DNA from 4 places in the Agrobacterium radiobacter genome. Region 3 is predicted to be linked to each of the others. Evidence: predicted binding sites of a transcription regulator. Region 3 holds the regulator's gene; each other region holds the start of a gene.
What was found. Region 3 encodes LexA, which represses DNA repair genes until DNA is damaged. Its sites were predicted from a motif close to TGTTCNNNNTGTGTTCNG; they were not measured.

Region 1: the regulator LexA is predicted to act here: its motif matches at 1,978-1,995, upstream of MRBLRC7O_RS00205 (DNA recombination protein RmuC).
Region 2: the regulator LexA is predicted to act here: its motif matches at 1,548-1,565, upstream of MRBLRC7O_RS09145 (putative DNA modification/repair radical SAM protein).
Region 4: the regulator LexA is predicted to act here: its motif matches at 2,033-2,050, upstream of MRBLRC7O_RS24655 (ImuA family protein).

What each region holds. Positions count from the first base shown of each region.
Region 1 is NZ_JBEGHX010000001.1:41,322-45,302, forward strand. Features, by position in the region: gene MRBLRC7O_RS00200 (ribokinase) at 1-698, opposite strand, end outside; gene MRBLRC7O_RS00205 (DNA recombination protein RmuC) at 753-1,946, opposite strand; gene def (peptide deformylase) at 2,095-2,607, shown strand; gene fmt (methionyl-tRNA formyltransferase) at 2,653-3,588, shown strand; gene truA (tRNA pseudouridine(38-40) synthase TruA) at 3,588-3,981, shown strand, end outside.
Region 2 is NZ_JBEGHX010000001.1:1,821,656-1,825,636, reverse strand. Features, by position in the region: gene MRBLRC7O_RS09155 (glycosyltransferase family 4 protein) at 1-784, opposite strand, end outside; gene greA (transcription elongation factor GreA) at 873-1,349, opposite strand; gene MRBLRC7O_RS09145 (putative DNA modification/repair radical SAM protein) at 1,571-2,803, shown strand; gene MRBLRC7O_RS09140 (UdgX family uracil-DNA binding protein) at 2,803-3,981, shown strand, end outside.
Region 3 is NZ_JBEGHX010000001.1:1,088,390-1,092,370, reverse strand. Features, by position in the region: gene kdsA (3-deoxy-8-phosphooctulonate synthase) at 1-354, opposite strand, end outside; gene MRBLRC7O_RS05525 (VOC family protein) at 354-1,232, opposite strand; gene lexA (transcriptional repressor LexA) at 1,444-2,166, shown strand; gene MRBLRC7O_RS05515 (glutathione S-transferase family protein) at 2,567-3,244, shown strand; gene MRBLRC7O_RS05510 (ComEC/Rec2 family competence protein) at 3,264-3,981, opposite strand, start outside.
Region 4 is NZ_JBEGHX010000003.1:228,740-232,720, reverse strand. Features, by position in the region: gene MRBLRC7O_RS24665 (SOS response-associated peptidase family protein) at 1-717, opposite strand, end outside; gene ligD (non-homologous end-joining DNA ligase) at 776-1,828, opposite strand; gene MRBLRC7O_RS24655 (ImuA family protein) at 2,124-2,876, shown strand; gene MRBLRC7O_RS24650 (Y-family DNA polymerase) at 2,797-3,981, shown strand, end outside.

The DNA.
Region 1 (3,981 bases), 1.0 Mb from region 3:
CTGTAGACCTTGCCGTTGCGCATGGCGATCACGCCGTCCGCCCCAAGCGTCACGATCAATGTCTGGCCGGTCCTGTCGTGAAGGGTCTTGAGTTCGTTTTCCCGCTCGACGCTGGAGAGGCCATTCTTGCCGATCAGCAGCTCGAACTCGGTTTCATTGGCGATGACGATATCGGCAAGGCCAGCAAGACGCGGACCGTCTGCGGTCAGCGGCGCTGTGTTGATGACGGTGGTGATGCGCTTTGCCTTGGCGGCCGTTAACGCCGCTTCGATGGCTGCAGCCGGTATCTCGAACTGCAGCATCAGAATATCACCCGCGGCCATGTCGGATACGGTCTTTGCGGCATCGGAGGCGGAGACCTCGCCATTGGCGGCGGGAATGACCGAAATCATGTTCTCTCCGCCTTCACCGATCAGGATCACCGCCGTTCCCGTCGGGCCGGGCGCAGTCTTGACCAGAGACAGGTCGGTGCCAGCATCACGCAGTAATGTCAGCGCCGGTGCGGCAAAAGTATCATCGCCCGCAGCCCCTGCCATCTTGACTGCGGCGCCTGCACGCCGTGCGGCCAGCGCCTGATTGGCTCCCTTGCCGCCGGCGGCCGTGGAGAATGTCTCTCCCGTTACGGTTTCACCGGGCTTGGGCAGGCGTTTGGCGGTCGCGACGAGGTCCATGTTGATGGAGCCGAAAACAGTAATCATGGGGCGCTGGGTCCATATGAAATTTGAGCAAGGCGGCGACTTTGCCCGAGACGATCACTCGTCGTCAACTACCCGCAATTTGGCCGCACCGGCTCTGTTTTCGGCAAAGCGGCGCGCCTGCTCGATTTCACCATGCGGGGCGTCTTTTTCCGTTGGCGAGAAATCAAGTCCTTCGATCTTCTGGCCGCGTGCCAGCACCTTGTCCGAGGAGATGAGCATCATGTCGACGTCCTTCTGCGCCAGCCCGAAATGGGCCTGCAGCTTGCGCGTCCGGTCGTCCAGCCGCCGCACATCGTCCATCAGAAGGGCAACTTCACCCTGGATGAGATGCGCCTGCTCCCGCATGCGCTGATCCTTCAGCACGGACTGGATGACCTGCACCGACAGCATCAGAAGCGATGGCGAAACGATGACGACACGGGCGCGGTGAGCGCGCTGCACCAGATATTCGAAATGCTGGTGGATATCGGCGAAGATCGATTCGGACGGCACGAAGATGAAGGCGGTATCCTGTGTTTCGCCACGGATGAGGTATTTCTCGGCCACATCGCGAATATGCACTTCCATATCACGGCGGAACTGCTGAACGGCGGCACGTTTGGTTTCCGGTGTCTCATCCGCCTTGATGGCGTTCCATGCCTCCAGCGGAAATTTCGCGTCGATGACGAGCGGCGGCGCATTGTTCGGCATCTTGATGGTGCAGTCCGGCCGGTAACCGTTCGAAAGCGTCGGCTGAAGCTGGAAAGCGCCGGCGGGAAGGGCATCGGCGATCAGAATTTCCATGCGTGCCTGTCCAAAGGCGCCGCGCGTCTGCTTGTTGGAAAGGATGGCCTGCAGTCCGACCACGTCCTTGGCCAGATCCTGAATATTGCCCTGCGCGGCGTCGATGACCGCGAGGCGCTCCTGCAGTCGGCTCAGATTTTCATGGGTCGACCGGGTCTGTTCCGTCAGTGTTTCGCCAATGCGCTGCGACATGCCGTCGAGGCGCTGGTTGAGCGTCTGGCTCATCTCGGTCTGGCGGGTGCCGAGCGTTTCCGCCATGGCCGCGATACGGCCATGCAGTTCGGACTGTGTTTTCAGAAGATCGGAGATTTCACCGTCGGCTCCCGCTTTTTTCACGCGGTTTGTCGTGACCAGCCAGGTTGTGACCAGACCGAAAACCAGAGCCGCGAGCAGCGCGCCGAAGCTGATATCGACGGAGCCGGCCCGCAGCGCGGGATCAAGGAGAACGGAGAAATCTATACTCATGATTAAATCTAGCAGATTTCCAGTGATTCGGAAGATCAAAACAAGAACATTCCTGTGGCGGAAATGAGTCGGGCGGGGTGGATGCCCGAGGCGATTTGAACCTCGTGTTTTTTATTTCCTCCGCGCAAGAGATACGTTATGGGAAGCCATGACCATCAAACCGCTTATCATTTTGCCCGATCCCGTGCTGCGCCAGCAATCGAAGCCCATCGAAAAGGTGGATGCAGAGGTTCTGCGTCTTGCCGACGACATGCTCGAAACCATGTATGACGCGCCGGGTATCGGTCTTGCCGCTATCCAGATCGGCGTGGCGCGCCGCATGCTGGTGATCGACGTTGCGCGTGAAGGCGAGGAAAAGACCCCGATCGTCTTCATCAACCCGGAAATCCTCAAGGTGTCGGACGATGTCTCGACCTATGAGGAAGGCTGCCTCTCCATTCCCGACTACTACGCCGAGGTCGAGCGTCCCGCCTCGCTCACGGTGCAATATGTCGGCCGTGACGGCAAGCAGCAGACGGTCGAGGCGGATGGTCTGCTCGCGACCTGCCTGCAGCACGAGATCGATCACCTCAATGGTGTTCTGTTCATCGACCATATTTCGCGGCTGAAGCGCGACATGGTCATCAAGAAATTCACGAAAGCGGCCCGCGCAAAGATCTGATCCGTCCTCTCTGGACCGGAATGGACGACAGGGCAGGGGGCGACAATGGCTCTTCGCATCATATTTATGGGCACACCGGATTTTTCCGTTCCCACATTGCGTGCATTGGTGGAGGCGGGCCACGAGGTTGTCGCTGTCTACACCCAGCCGCCGCGTCCCGGCGGCCGCCGTGGTCTCGATCTGCAGAAGTCACCGGTGCATCAGGCTGCCGAATTGCTGGGGCTCCCGGTGTTTACGCCCGTGAATTTCAAGGCTGAGGAAGATCGTCAGCAGTTCCGGGAATTCAATGCTGATGTGGCGGTTGTCGTGGCTTACGGGCTGCTGCTGCCCGAAGCGATCCTCTCCGGTACGCGTCTCGGCTGTTACAATGGTCATGCCTCGCTACTGCCGCGCTGGCGCGGTGCTGCTCCCATCCAGCGGGCGATCATGGCCGGCGACCCCGAAACCGGCATGATGGTCATGAAAATGGAAAAGGGGCTCGATACCGGTCCCGTCGCGCTGACCGCGAAAGTCGCGATCGGCGATAACATGACGGCCGGCGAGCTGCATGACAGTCTGATGCTAACAGGCGCGCGGTTGATGCGGCAGGCGATGGAAAAGCTGGAAGCAGATGACCTGCCGCTCGTCACACAGGCGGAAGAGGGTGTTCTCTATGCCGCGAAGATCGACAAGGGCGAGACTCGCGTCGATTTTTCTCGGCCCTCGCAGGATGTGCATAATCACATTCGCGGCCTTTCGCCGTTTCCCGGCGCATGGCTGGAAATGGACATCGGCGGCAAGACGGAGCGCGTGAAGGTTCTCGCCTCCGAACTGGCAAGCGGCATGGGAGAAGCGGGCGCAGCGCTCGACGATGCTCTGACCATTGCCTGCGGCAGCGGGGCCGTGCGGCTCACCCGCCTGCAAAAGGCGGGCGGCAAACCGATGTCGGCGGCTGATTTCGTTCGTGGCACCCCCGTTCCGGCCACAACGAGGCTCGGCTGATGCCGCGTTTCCGCATGACCGTCGAATATGACGGCACGCCCTATTATGGCTGGCAGAGACAGGATAACGGCCCCTCGGTTCAGGGTGCGCTGGAGGCTGCGGTTCGCTCGCTGACGGGAGAGAGCGTCTCCATTCGCGGCGCCGGCCGCACCGATTCCGGTGTGCATGCCGTCGGGCAGGTTGTCCATGTCGATCTTTTGCGCGACTGGGAGCCCTACAAGCTTCGCAACGCGCTCAATGCGCATCTCGCCATGGCGGGCGAAGCCGTGGCCGTTCTCGACGCCGCTTCCGTGACCGAGGATTTCGACGCCCGTTTTTCCGCCCTTCGTCGGCACTATCTCTACCGCATCATTTGCCGCAAGGCCCGGCTGGCGCTGGAGCACAAGCGGGCAT
Region 2 (3,981 bases), 730 kb from region 3:
GGCCGAAACCTTCATTGCGGGATGGGGCGACATAGAGCGTCAGCCGCCGGTACCAGGGCTTGATGTCGTCAACTTCGCCCTGAAATACGATGCGGTCGGCAAGGCCGGCTGCGGCGACATCGGCCTTGAGCGCATCACCGAAGGCCTTGTGTTCCGCCGTGACGCGGCCGGACACTACGGCTGTCCATTGCGGATGGTTGGGCAGAAGTTCGATCATGGCGCGCACGAATAGATCGGTGCCCTTCTGGTGGCGCACGCGTCCGAAACAGCCGATCAGATATTGGCCCGGCAGGCCGGTTGCCGCGATCGTATCTTCCGGACCGGTGGCCGGGTGGAAAAGGTCGGTATCGACGCCATGCATGACGACGCGATGGGGCACTTCCAGGAACGAGCCGGAGCGGGCGTTGGTCGCAACCACGGCATCCATCTTCGAAATCAGAAAACGGGTATAGGCGGAATGCCGCCTCTGTGCCGCGGAGGTAAAGAGCAGCTTCACCTTCATGCGCAGCACATCACGCATCAGAAGACCCGGCAACATTTCGAGATTGCGGCGGGCATGCCAGATGCGCGGGCTGCCGACAGGGCCATTCTGCCAGAGCCGCCACAGATCGCGGAAGCGCACATGCGGCAGATGCGGTGGCAGGCCGGGGCCGATGGTGGCCACCTTCTGTCTCAGCCGGTTCTGCACCGGTATCAGCTGGACGATGGTGGAGGTGACGCCGGAGAGCCTGCGCTTGAAGTTCGGCGCAAGCACCTGCACATCTTTCAGACTGACGTGGGACAAGATGGGCTTCCGTCTCTGCGGCTGGTTTGGAGATTCAATACGTCAAAAAACAATGCGCCCGCGTGGGGCGCATTGCACGTCGGGGCAATCAGCCCCACTGTACCGCGAGAATCTCGTAGCCCTTGGCGCCGCCGGGCGCGTTGACCTCGATGCTGTCGCCGACTTCCTTGCCGATCAGGGCGCGGGCAATCGGCGAGGAGATGGAGATGCGGCCAGCCTTCACATCGGCTTCCTGGTCGCCGACGATCTGGTAGGTTCGTTCCTCGTCGCTATCTTCGTCGATCAGCTTGACGGTGGCGCCGAACTTGATCTTGGAACCGGACATCTTGGACAGGTCGATGACTTCCGCGCGTGCGGTCAGGTCTTCGAGTTCGGTGATGCGGCCTTCATTGTGGCTCTGGGCTTCCTTGGCAGCATGGTACTCGGCGTTTTCCGAAAGGTCGCCATGGGCGCGCGCTTCCGCAATTGCCTCGATGATACGGGGACGCTCCTCCTGCTGGCGAAAGCGCAGCTCCTCCTGCAGCTTTACGAATCCACCCTGAGTCATCGGTACTTTTTCTACCATTTTTTTATCCTTCGCATTCCGGTCGCTTTACTTGCAGACACAAAAAGAAACAGGTTCCGGAGAGGAACTCCGGAACCATGCCAAAATCATAACTGAGCCGACTATATCAGAAGACGACAGCGAAATGCCAGCAAATTTGAGGTGTGAGTATTTCCTCATTCAATCAAAGGCTTGACTGCCATTATTGACATCTCTCAATGGAACATATAGTGAACATAGCTATGAAGAAGTCGATCAGGCAACGGCTGGCCATTCTCTCCGACGCGGCGAAATATGATGCCTCCTGCGCATCGAGCGGCACGACAAAACGCAACTCCGCAGCGTCAGGCGGTCTGGGTTCAACGGAAGGGTCGGGCATCTGCCATGCCTATGCGCCGGACGGGCGCTGCATTTCGCTCCTGAAAATTCTGCTGACCAATTTCTGCATCTATGATTGCGCCTATTGCATCAACCGCTCTTCCAGCAATGTCGAGCGAGCGCGGTTTACACCAGAAGAAGTGGTTTGGCTGACGCTGGAGTTTTATCGGCGCAACTATATCGAGGGGCTGTTCCTGTCCTCCGGCATCATCCGCTCCTCCGATCACACGATGGAAGAGATGGTGCGCGTGGCGCGTGAACTGCGCGTTACCCATGGTTTTCGCGGCTATATCCACCTGAAATCCATTCCCGAAGCATCGCCCAGGCTGATCGAGGAGGCGGGGCTTTATGCGGATCGTCTTTCGATCAATATCGAATTGCCGACCGATAACAGCATTGGCCGTTTCGCGCCGGAAAAGCAGCCCGCCAATATTCGCCGCTCCATGGCCGATATCCGTTTGAAGATCGAGGAGGCGGGGGAGCCGACCGTCCGGACACGCAAGACCAGGCGCTTTGCGCCGGCCGGTCAGAGCACACAGATGATCGTGGGGGCCGATGGCGCAGACGATAGCACCATTCTCTCCACCAGCGCCCGGCTTTATGGCAGCTACGGTTTGCGGCGCGTTTATTATTCGGCCTTCAGCCCCATTCCGGATTCGTCGAAGAACCTGCCGCTCATCAAGCCGCCGCTCATGCGTGAACACCGGCTTTATCAGGCCGACTGGCTGTATCGCTTTTATGGCTTCGACATCGGTGAGATAACCGCGATCGGGGGCGATGGCATGCTCGATCTCGATATCGACCCGAAGCTCGCCTGGGCGCTGAAGCATCGCGAGCGTTTCCCTGTGGACGTCAACGTGGCGGATCGGGAAATGCTGCTGCGCGTGCCCGGTTTCGGTACGAAAACGGTCGCATCCATTCTGTCGTCGCGACGGTTCCGGCGGTTGCGGCTGGAGGATATCGCCCGCTTTGGTGTTTCCCTGAAAAAGGTGAAGGCCTTCATCGTCGCAGAGGGCTGGACGCCGGGCAAGCTGACCGAGCGGCCGGATTTGCGGGCGATGTTTGCGCCGCAGCCCGAGCAATTGTCGCTCCTGTGATGTACGGCCCGGTTCTGGAAGGGCGGGGTGATTTCGGCGAGTGGCGCGATGCCGCCCGCGCGGCGCTTGCCGCCGATATTCGACCCGAGATGATTGACTGGCGGTTGCGGGATGACGGGGCAGGGCTGTTGGATTTTGCCGGCGAGCCCTTGCCGGCGGCCGGTTCTGGGTCCGGGCAGGTTTCTGTTCCAGCTTCGTTCGTGGCGCAGGCGCAGGCCGTCATCTGTCATGGCGATCCCGGGCGTTTTGCACTGCTTTACCGGCTGTTGTGGCGGCTGAGGCAGGATCGCGCACTGTTGCAGTTCAAGTCCGATCCGGATGTTTCAGAGGTCCGGCTGCTTGAGAAATCCGTCAGACGCGATTGTCACAAGATGACTGCTTTTGTCCGTTTCAAGGAAGTGCCCTTGCCTCAGGGGCAGGGCGGGCGGCGGCGGTTTATTGCCTGGTTTGAGCCTGACCATTTCATCGTCGAGCGCACGGCCGCGTTTTTCCAGCGGCGGTTTACCGACATGGACTGGCTGATCGCCACGCCGAAGGGCTCTGCACGGTGGGACGGAAACGCGCTGGAGACATCGCGGGAAGCGGCGGAAAAGCCTGATCTGACGGACGAGACGGATGAACTCTGGCGGACCTATTATGCCAATATATTCAATCCGGCCCGCCTGAAGATCAAAGCCATGACGGCGGAGATGCCAAAGAAATACTGGAAGAACCTGCCGGAAGCCGATCTCATTCCCGGTCTGGTTCTCGGAGCAGAGGCGCGGGTGCTGGAGATGGCCGCCAAAGCGGCAAGCCAGCCGCAGCCGTTTCACCACCGCCTGCAGGCTGCGGCCGCTGCACGGGAGACGCCGCAACCGGCGCCGGATGGTACGCTCGCGTCGCTGGCGCGGGAGGCGGGCCATTGCACCCGCTGCCCCCTGCATTGCAACGCCACGCAGACGGTTTTCGGCTCTGGCCCAGAGGATGCGAACATCATGATCGTGGGCGAGCAGCCGGGCGATCACGAGGATCTCGCCGGCAAACCTTTCGTCGGCCCGGCCGGCCAGCTCTTTGACCGGACTCTCGCCCAAATCGGCATCGAACGCAAAAAGCTTTACGTCACCAATGCCGTCAAGCACTTCAAATACGAAACGCGCGGCAAACGGCGCATTCATCAGCGTCCGAATGCGGGCGAAGTG
Region 3 (3,981 bases):
CACATCCACCACCTCGGAAACGATGGCGCATTGCTCCTCGGTGTGAATGTCGGTCAGAACAGGAAAGCCGAATTCCTTCTTGAGATCAGCGAAAACCTGCATCGCGCTGTCAAGGCCGATACCGCGCTTGCCGGAAAGCGAGGTGCGGTTCGCCTTGTCGAAGGAGGACTTGTAGACAAGTCCGATCCCGAGGCTGTCGCAAAGCTCTTTCAGGACACCTGCAATCATGAAGGCATGTTCGCGGCTTTCCATCTGGCACGGGCCGGCAATCAGCGAAAAACGCTCGGCATTGGAGAAGGAAACCTTGCTGACGCCGTCGCCGGCGGTGACTTTGAGATTGTTCGTAACGCTCATCATTTTTCCTCGAAGGCGAAGGCAACGCCCTGACCGGGTGCCGCAGGCACCACCAGGCGACCGTCCGCTTTTGCGCAGGACACGCCATTAGCAGCAAGCGCCGCCTCTGTCACGGCAAGATCGTGCGACGAAAAGACGATGCCCGCACCGCGCAATCCGCCGCCGCTCCAATCAGGAGTATTCGGGGCCTGTCCGCTGAAATCAGGTTTTCCGGTCAATCTGATGCGCGCATTGTCGGTCGCGAAAACCATATCACCATCCGGAGATATTCTGCCCTCACAACCAAACACCGTTTCGATCAAGCGCGCCGCGTTCGGATCATCACCGGAGAACAGAACGATTTCACTGAGGCCGGAGACACCGTTGGCATGGCGCTCCAGCACTGTTCGATCGCCCGGCAGGGCCTGCAGCCGCTGACAACTAAACAGAAAGAAATCCGCCGCCCCGCTTGCCGCAAAAGCCAGCCGGAACGCCGCCTCGCTTTCCGATCCATCCGGCATCCGCACAGGCCGCGAAAACTGGAACACATCGCCCGCTGACACGCCAGACGTCAGAAACCTGTCATGGTCGGCAAGGGCATCTTCGGTTTTGGCGACAAGAGCCGAAAAACCCTCCCGCCCGTCACGTTGCCGGAAGGCCCTGTCCCTGCCCGTGAACACATCTCCCCTGTCTGCCGACGCATTATATTTAGCCGGATCAGCAATTACGAGCGGCTCCAGATAGGTCCCGTCGGTAAAAAAAACACAGGCATTTCGGGTGCCGAAAGGATGCAAAGCCTCCGGTGAGACCGTAAATCCAAGGCTGGCGAGACGTTTCGCGGCAACGCCGATATCCTGCACCGGCAGAACGAGATGATCGACGCTATGGGATTTCATCATGACCTGTTTCCTGCGCTGGCACTCCGCCCGGACATGCCTGGACGATTTGGGCCGCAGAAAAGCACAATCGTAGGCCAAGAAGCAAATCATCAAAACAACAGATAGCAGCTTCACGAAATTTTAGGGGATTGCGGAACACATATGGAACATATAGTGTTCGTTCTGTATTTGTTTCGCGACTTCCACTACGATTCTAAAGGGTGTTTTCCTCATGCTCACGCGCAAACAGCAGGAATTGCTTCTCTTCATTCATGAACGAATGAAAGAGTCCGGCGTGCCGCCATCCTTCGATGAAATGAAGGACGCACTCGATCTTGCCTCGAAATCTGGCATCCACCGCCTGATCACCGCCCTCGAAGAGCGCGGGTTTATTCGCCGGCTACCAAATAGAGCGCGAGCGCTGGAAGTCATCAAGCTGCCTGAGGCCTATACGCCGGGTGCAAGGCCGCAGCGCGGCTTTTCGCCGAGCGTCATCGAAGGCAGCCTTGGCAAACCCAAGGCGTCGGAAGCGGCCCCTGCCCCCAAGACGCCGGCCAATGATCTCGTCGGGGCCGTCACCGTGCCGGTCATGGGCCGCATCGCTGCCGGTGTGCCGATTTCCGCCATCCAGAACAATACCCACGATGTGGCCGTGCCTGTTGATATGCTGGGTTCGGGCGAACATTACGCTCTTGAGGTCAAGGGCGACTCGATGATCGAGGCCGGCATTTTTGATGGCGATACCGTCATCATCCGCAATGGCAATACGGCAAATCCGGGTGATATCGTTGTAGCGCTGGTGGATGATGAGGAAGCCACCCTGAAGCGTTTCCGTCGCAAGGGCGCCTCCATTGCGCTCGAGGCGGCAAACCCGGCCTATGAAACGCGTATTTTTGGACCGGACCGGGTGAAAATCCAGGGCAAGCTGGTCGGACTGATCCGCCGTTACCATTGATTCAAGGCATGGGGCCGCAATTCCTTTTGCTGCGGGCACCATCAAGAGGATGGCGCTCCCCTTATGGAGCATTGCAGCTTGCTCCTTGGAATGATGCGGTTCTGCATAAGTGAGAAGCGACATCGTCTGGCAGGTCCGCACATCTTTTATCGCGAAGGCCAGCAGGCAGCGGTAAGAAACAGATGATTGAAAATGAGCATCCTTAATTTCGTTGAGAAAGGATGCAGGTCATCAGTCTCGTCGCGGTGTGTTTCGTCGTTATCTCCGAATGGTGACCTGCAGGTGCTTCTTTTCTTCCTGTCCCACTCATCAATGCGGCTTATGGGAGCCATGGATTATTTGCAATATTCCTGGGCCCATCCGCCGGTATAGAAATGCGCATCATATCGGGGAACACGCCATGTACGATCTTTATATCGCCAACAAGAACTATTCCTCATGGTCACTGCGGCCATGGGTATTGATGCGCACGCTCGGCATTGCTTTCGATGAAAAACTCGTTCCCTTCGGCGAAGGCGTTTCCTTCTCCACCTTTTCGCCAACCGGCAAGGTGCCTTGCCTCGTTGATGAAGGCGTGACGGTTTGGGAATCGTTGTCGATCGCCGAATATCTGGCGGAGCGACATCAGGGCGTCTGGGCGAGCGACAAGCAGGCAAGAGCCTGGTCGCGTTCGGCTGCGAGCGAAATGCATGCGGGCTTTTTCTCGCTGCGCAATCTCTACCCCATGTCGGTCGGCATTCGCGTAAAACCGAAGGGTGGTGATACCGGGCTAGCGGCCGACATAAAGCGCGTTGATGCGCTGTGGAGCGAAGGCCTGGCAAAATTTGGCGGGCCCTTTCTTGCCGGCCAGAAATTTACGGCGGTCGATGCCTTCTTCTGCCCGGTGGCTTTCCGTTTCCAGACCTATGGCGCGGAACTTTCGCCCGCAGCGAAAGCCTATTGTGACCGGCTGCTCGCCCTGCCCGCCATGCGCGAATGGTACGAGGCCGGACTGAAGGAAACCTGGCGCGACGCGGCGCATGAAGAGGAAATCGGCGGGATCGGCGAATTGACGACGGATCTGCGCATCAAGGCCTGACGATCCAGGCTGGCGGCCCTCATTGTGGTGCCGCCAGCAACCGCGTGACGGCATCAGGGACCTCATGGTCAAAACGGCCGCTTTTCCAGTCGTAATAGCGATGTTCGCTCCAGGGCCTGTCCATGCCGGCTATCGCGGCGCGCAACCTGCCGACTACCGCTACCTGATCGCTGCCGGCAAAGTCTATTTCCAGTGAACCGATCCGGCGCAGGATATCGCGGTTAAGCAGAAGTGCGCCCGAGCGGCATTGGGAGAAGGATGTTCTGCGGGAAACGACGACAATATCGGCGATATCACATGCCTTTCCGGCAAATCGACCATCTTCCAGAACGATGATCCATTCGCCGCTTCCCGCGCGTGCGGCACACCATATGCCTTTGCTGCAGGTGAAAATACCGGGCTCCGCGTCTCTCAGGGCCACCGTCATCTGCCGTGTAACCGCCCTCATCTTTTCCGGATCAAGCTTCGCCTTGGTTAAAGCCACGGTGGTTGCCGCAGCCTCGCTCTTGAGAAAGACCGGCGGAACTGGCTGTTCCGGCAACAGCAGTGCCCTTTGCCACTGGTCATAAACGAAACCCTGCGGCCGTGTTTTCGTCGTGTAGGCTTTGCCATCCTCCAGCAGCGCCACCAGCATGCCATCCTCATGAACAAGCAGATGAGGCGGATTGCGATAGGCCGTGGCCGCCGACAGGCCAAAGGCGAGGACCAGAAACGGCAAACCAAGAAGCGCCAGCCGG
Region 4 (3,981 bases), on a different contig from region 3:
ATAAGGCTCACGTGACAGGATGATGAGCGCATTGTTTGGAAGTGGGCGGGCGAGATGTTTAGCCTCATCCCAAGGTGCTTGCATCCAAACGTCGGTCTCTTCCTTTGTCAGCAGCAGAACAGGCATGGCCTTTTCGTGGATCGGCTTCACGAGATCGTTGGGATCCGTGGTCAGGAAGCCATAGAGATCGTCCGTGGTCATTCCATCCTTCACCTTGCGAACGCTTTTCCATTGCGGCACGTGGATACCGGCGAAGAACATCAGCGACTTTGCCTCGTCGCGAGCGAACCAGGCGTTAGGCACATTGCCACCGTCCTCTTTGCTTGCCGGATCCGGTTCGGCAAAACTTGTGACCGGGACGAGGCACCTGTGCTCGACGCCGAACCATCTCGTCCAGGGAGGCAGGTTGAGCTTGCGGACATTGGTTACGCCACGGTCCGGCTCCATGCGAATGAGTTCGTTGATATCGACGGCTTTGCCCTTGGCCTTGAGTTTATCTGCTCGAGCTTCGGCGGCCTTCTTCTGGACGAAAATCGGCGAGGGCAGGCCCCATCGCGCATGCACAAGCTGCTTCTTTCCGTCAGCCGTGTTGCGGACGATCGGCCCCATCTGGTCGGGGTTCATCTGATAGGCTGGCATCAGGTTGATCAAGCTTTCGGCGTCCTGAGCCCATTTCGAGACCCAGTCCTTGTCTTCCATCCGATATAGATTGCACATGGCAGCAATTCCTCCTTTGCGACCGAATGCAGTTGTGTGGTGAGTTCCGCCTGCGTCGCTAGTCGAGCTTGTAAACGTCGGCATTGTCTTGCCGTTCCCGCAAGCCCTTATAGGAAGCATGGCGTAGCTTGCCGTCGGCCGTCCAGGCCCGAAACTCGATCTCGGCAATCAAAGTCGGCTCGACCCAAATGATGTCTGCCTTTTCGGCATAGGGAACAGGCGGCTGTTTCCGATTCCAGCGCAGCTTGTCGATCATCTTGCGCAGCCTGTTCATCTCGGCTTGCGTGAAGCCCGTCCCGACGTTCCCGACATGAACGAGCTCGTCACCGCGATAGGCAGCAAGCACCAGAGAGCCGAAGCCGTCGGGAGATGCCGCCGATGGCTCGTAGCCAACAACCATGAAGGCTTCGCTCTTAACGCACTTGATCTTGACCCAGTCGCCGGTCCGGCCGGAGCGATAGGGTTGATCCAATTGCTTGCCGACGATGCCCTCGAGACCAAGGCTGCCAACGTGTTCCAGCAGGATCGCGGGATCGGCGTCAATGGTTTCCGAAAGGCGGATCGCGCCGTCGTGCCCCTTCAGCGTATCCTCGAGAAGATGCCGGCGCGAACGGTGCTCCACGTTGCGCAGGTCATGGCCGTCGAGATAGATAAGATCGAACGCGTAGAGGATGGCGTCCGAAGCTCGGTTGCCAGCCGTCTTTCCAGACGCACCCAACGATTTCTGCAGTAGTCCGAAATCCGGCCGCCCTTCATCGTCAAGCACAACCGCCTCGCCATCAATGATCATCGTTGCCGGACCAAGCGCCCGGGCAGCCTGCTCGATCGCCGGAAACCGGTGCGTCCAGTCATGGCCGCTACGCGTGAGGATGCGGACCCCTGTCGGCTCGATATGGATAGCCAGGCGATAGCCATCCCATTTCAGCTCCCAGCTCCATTGGTCGCCTTGTGGAGGACGCGCCTTCAATTGGGCGAGTGCCGGCTCGACGCGATCGGGCATCGGATCAAACAGCAGCTGTGGCTGTGCGGGATTGCGCTTCCGACGCGGCTTTGACCGTAGCGGAGCTTCGGTATCACGAAGGAGGGGCTTTGATCTCGGTGGCTTCGTCATGCAAACGAGTTCAGCACGAAAACCTTAAGAAGATTGTGACGCCGTTCATCTATCCCCGCTATCCACCATTTTGAACCCGACGGACGCAAGGGCTGCAAAAATTTCTGTTTCCCCTTACCTCCTTGAATCCTTTTCGAATCTTCGACTTTGCTAATACTGGGATAATATTCCTCAACTTTGTGGTGCTTGACTCTTTTGTATTACGAGAACAAACAATGAACATATAGCCCGTACGACATGCCCGTACGACATAATGTCGATCCTTTGAACACGACCTTGAAGGGAGCCGTGAACGATGACTGCTGCCCGTCAGAGGGTGATTTGCGACTTGCGAGACCGCATCGCGTCGATGGAAGGGGTATCCGCGAAGCGGGCCGGAACACTTTCTTTTGGCGTTTCCGAGATCGATGCGGCCTTGCCTGGCGGGGGCCTCGCCTATGGCGCGCTGCACGAGTTTGCAGGCGGTGGCTCCGGTACTGTCGATGGTGCAGCGGCCGCCCTTTGTGTTGCCGGCATTGCCGCACGAACAAAAGGCCCCGTCATCTGGTGTCTGACGCGGCCGGATCTTTTTTTTCCAGCTCTTGCCCATGTGGGTCTGCATCCCGACCGCGTCATCTTTGTTGAATCCGACAAGGAAGAGGATGTGCTGGCCAATATGGAGGAGGGCCTTTCCTTCGGCGGACTTGGCGCCGTCGTCGGTGAACTTGTTCGCCTGCCTATGGTCAGTTCCCGCCGCCTGCAGCTTGCAGCCGAGCGAACCGGGACCATGGCGCTCGCGGTCCGCCGATGGCGGCGACAGACGGAGGCCAATGACTTTGGGCAGCCGACGGCCTCGACCACACGATGGCGTGTCAGCGTGATGCCGTCAGAGGAGTTGCCGGTACCGGGGGTGGGCAGGCCTCAATGGTTTCTGGAATTGATGCGCGTGAAAGCGGGTGAGTGTGCTGAGTTTCTCGTGAGGGCGTGCGATGACAAGGGTCGTCTCGGTCTATCTTCCGGATCTGCCGACGGATCGCATTCGTCGGGCCGATCCGTCTATTCCGCCTGAACAGCCAATCGCCGTGATCGCGAGAAGCGGTTCGAAGCGATGGGTGTCTGCCGCCGATCCGGCTGCCAGAAAGGCGGGCGTGCATGCCGGCATGGCGGCGGCAAAGGCGCAGTCGCTGTTTCGCGGCCTGATGCTGGTTGACGCAGATCCGCAAGCCGATCGAGCCGCGCTCGAGCGCATCACGCTCTGGGCGCTGACGATCTATTCGCCGATCGTCGCCGTCGACGGGATTGATGGTATCGTCATGGATACGGAAGGCGCCGATCATCTGCAGGGTGGTGAACTGCCGATGGTGACGAAGATCGCCAACCAGTTTCTTGCCCGAAAACTGACGGCGCGCGTGGCGGTTGCCGACAGCTGGGGTGCTGCCCATGCTTGCGCCCGCGCAATCAATCGCGAAACGATTGTCGTTCCTCCGGGCGAGACGGCCCGTGCCGTCGAAAAACTGCCGATCTCGCTTCTGCGCCTGCCGTCAAAGATCGTCTCTGATCTGCGCATTCTCGGTTTCCAGACAATCGGCGAGCTTGCCAACACCCCGCGGGCCCCGCTGACATTGCGCCTCGGTCCGGAGGTCGGCCGCCGTCTCGACCAGATGCTCTGTCGTGTCGCCGAGCCGGTCGAACCGATCCGGACCGCAGAGCTGGTTGAAGTCTCCAAGGCCTTCGCCGAACCGATCGGGGCTGCGGAAACAATCAATAAATATGTTGGCCGTCTGGTCGTCCAACTCGTTGACGAACTCCAGAAGCGCGGGCTTGGCGTTCGCCGTGCCGACCTGATCGTCGAGAAGGTCGATGGCACGAGGCAGGCCATCCGCGCCGGAACCGCCAGGCCCGCCCGCGATGTCGCCTGGCTGACAAAACTGTTTCGGGACCGGACGGAAAAGATCGAGCCGGGCTTCGGGATCGAAAAGCTGATCCTGCTCGCCGTGATAGCCGAGCCTCTCGAGGAGGCTCAGAAAGCCTCTGCTCTGGTCGAGGATGAGGTCACTGATGTCACGCCGCTGATCGACCTCTATGGAAACCGGGGGCAGAGGGTCTATCGCGTCGCACCGGTCGCCTCCGATGTGCCGGAACGCTCTGTCCAGCGCATCAGCCCCGTCGCCGAA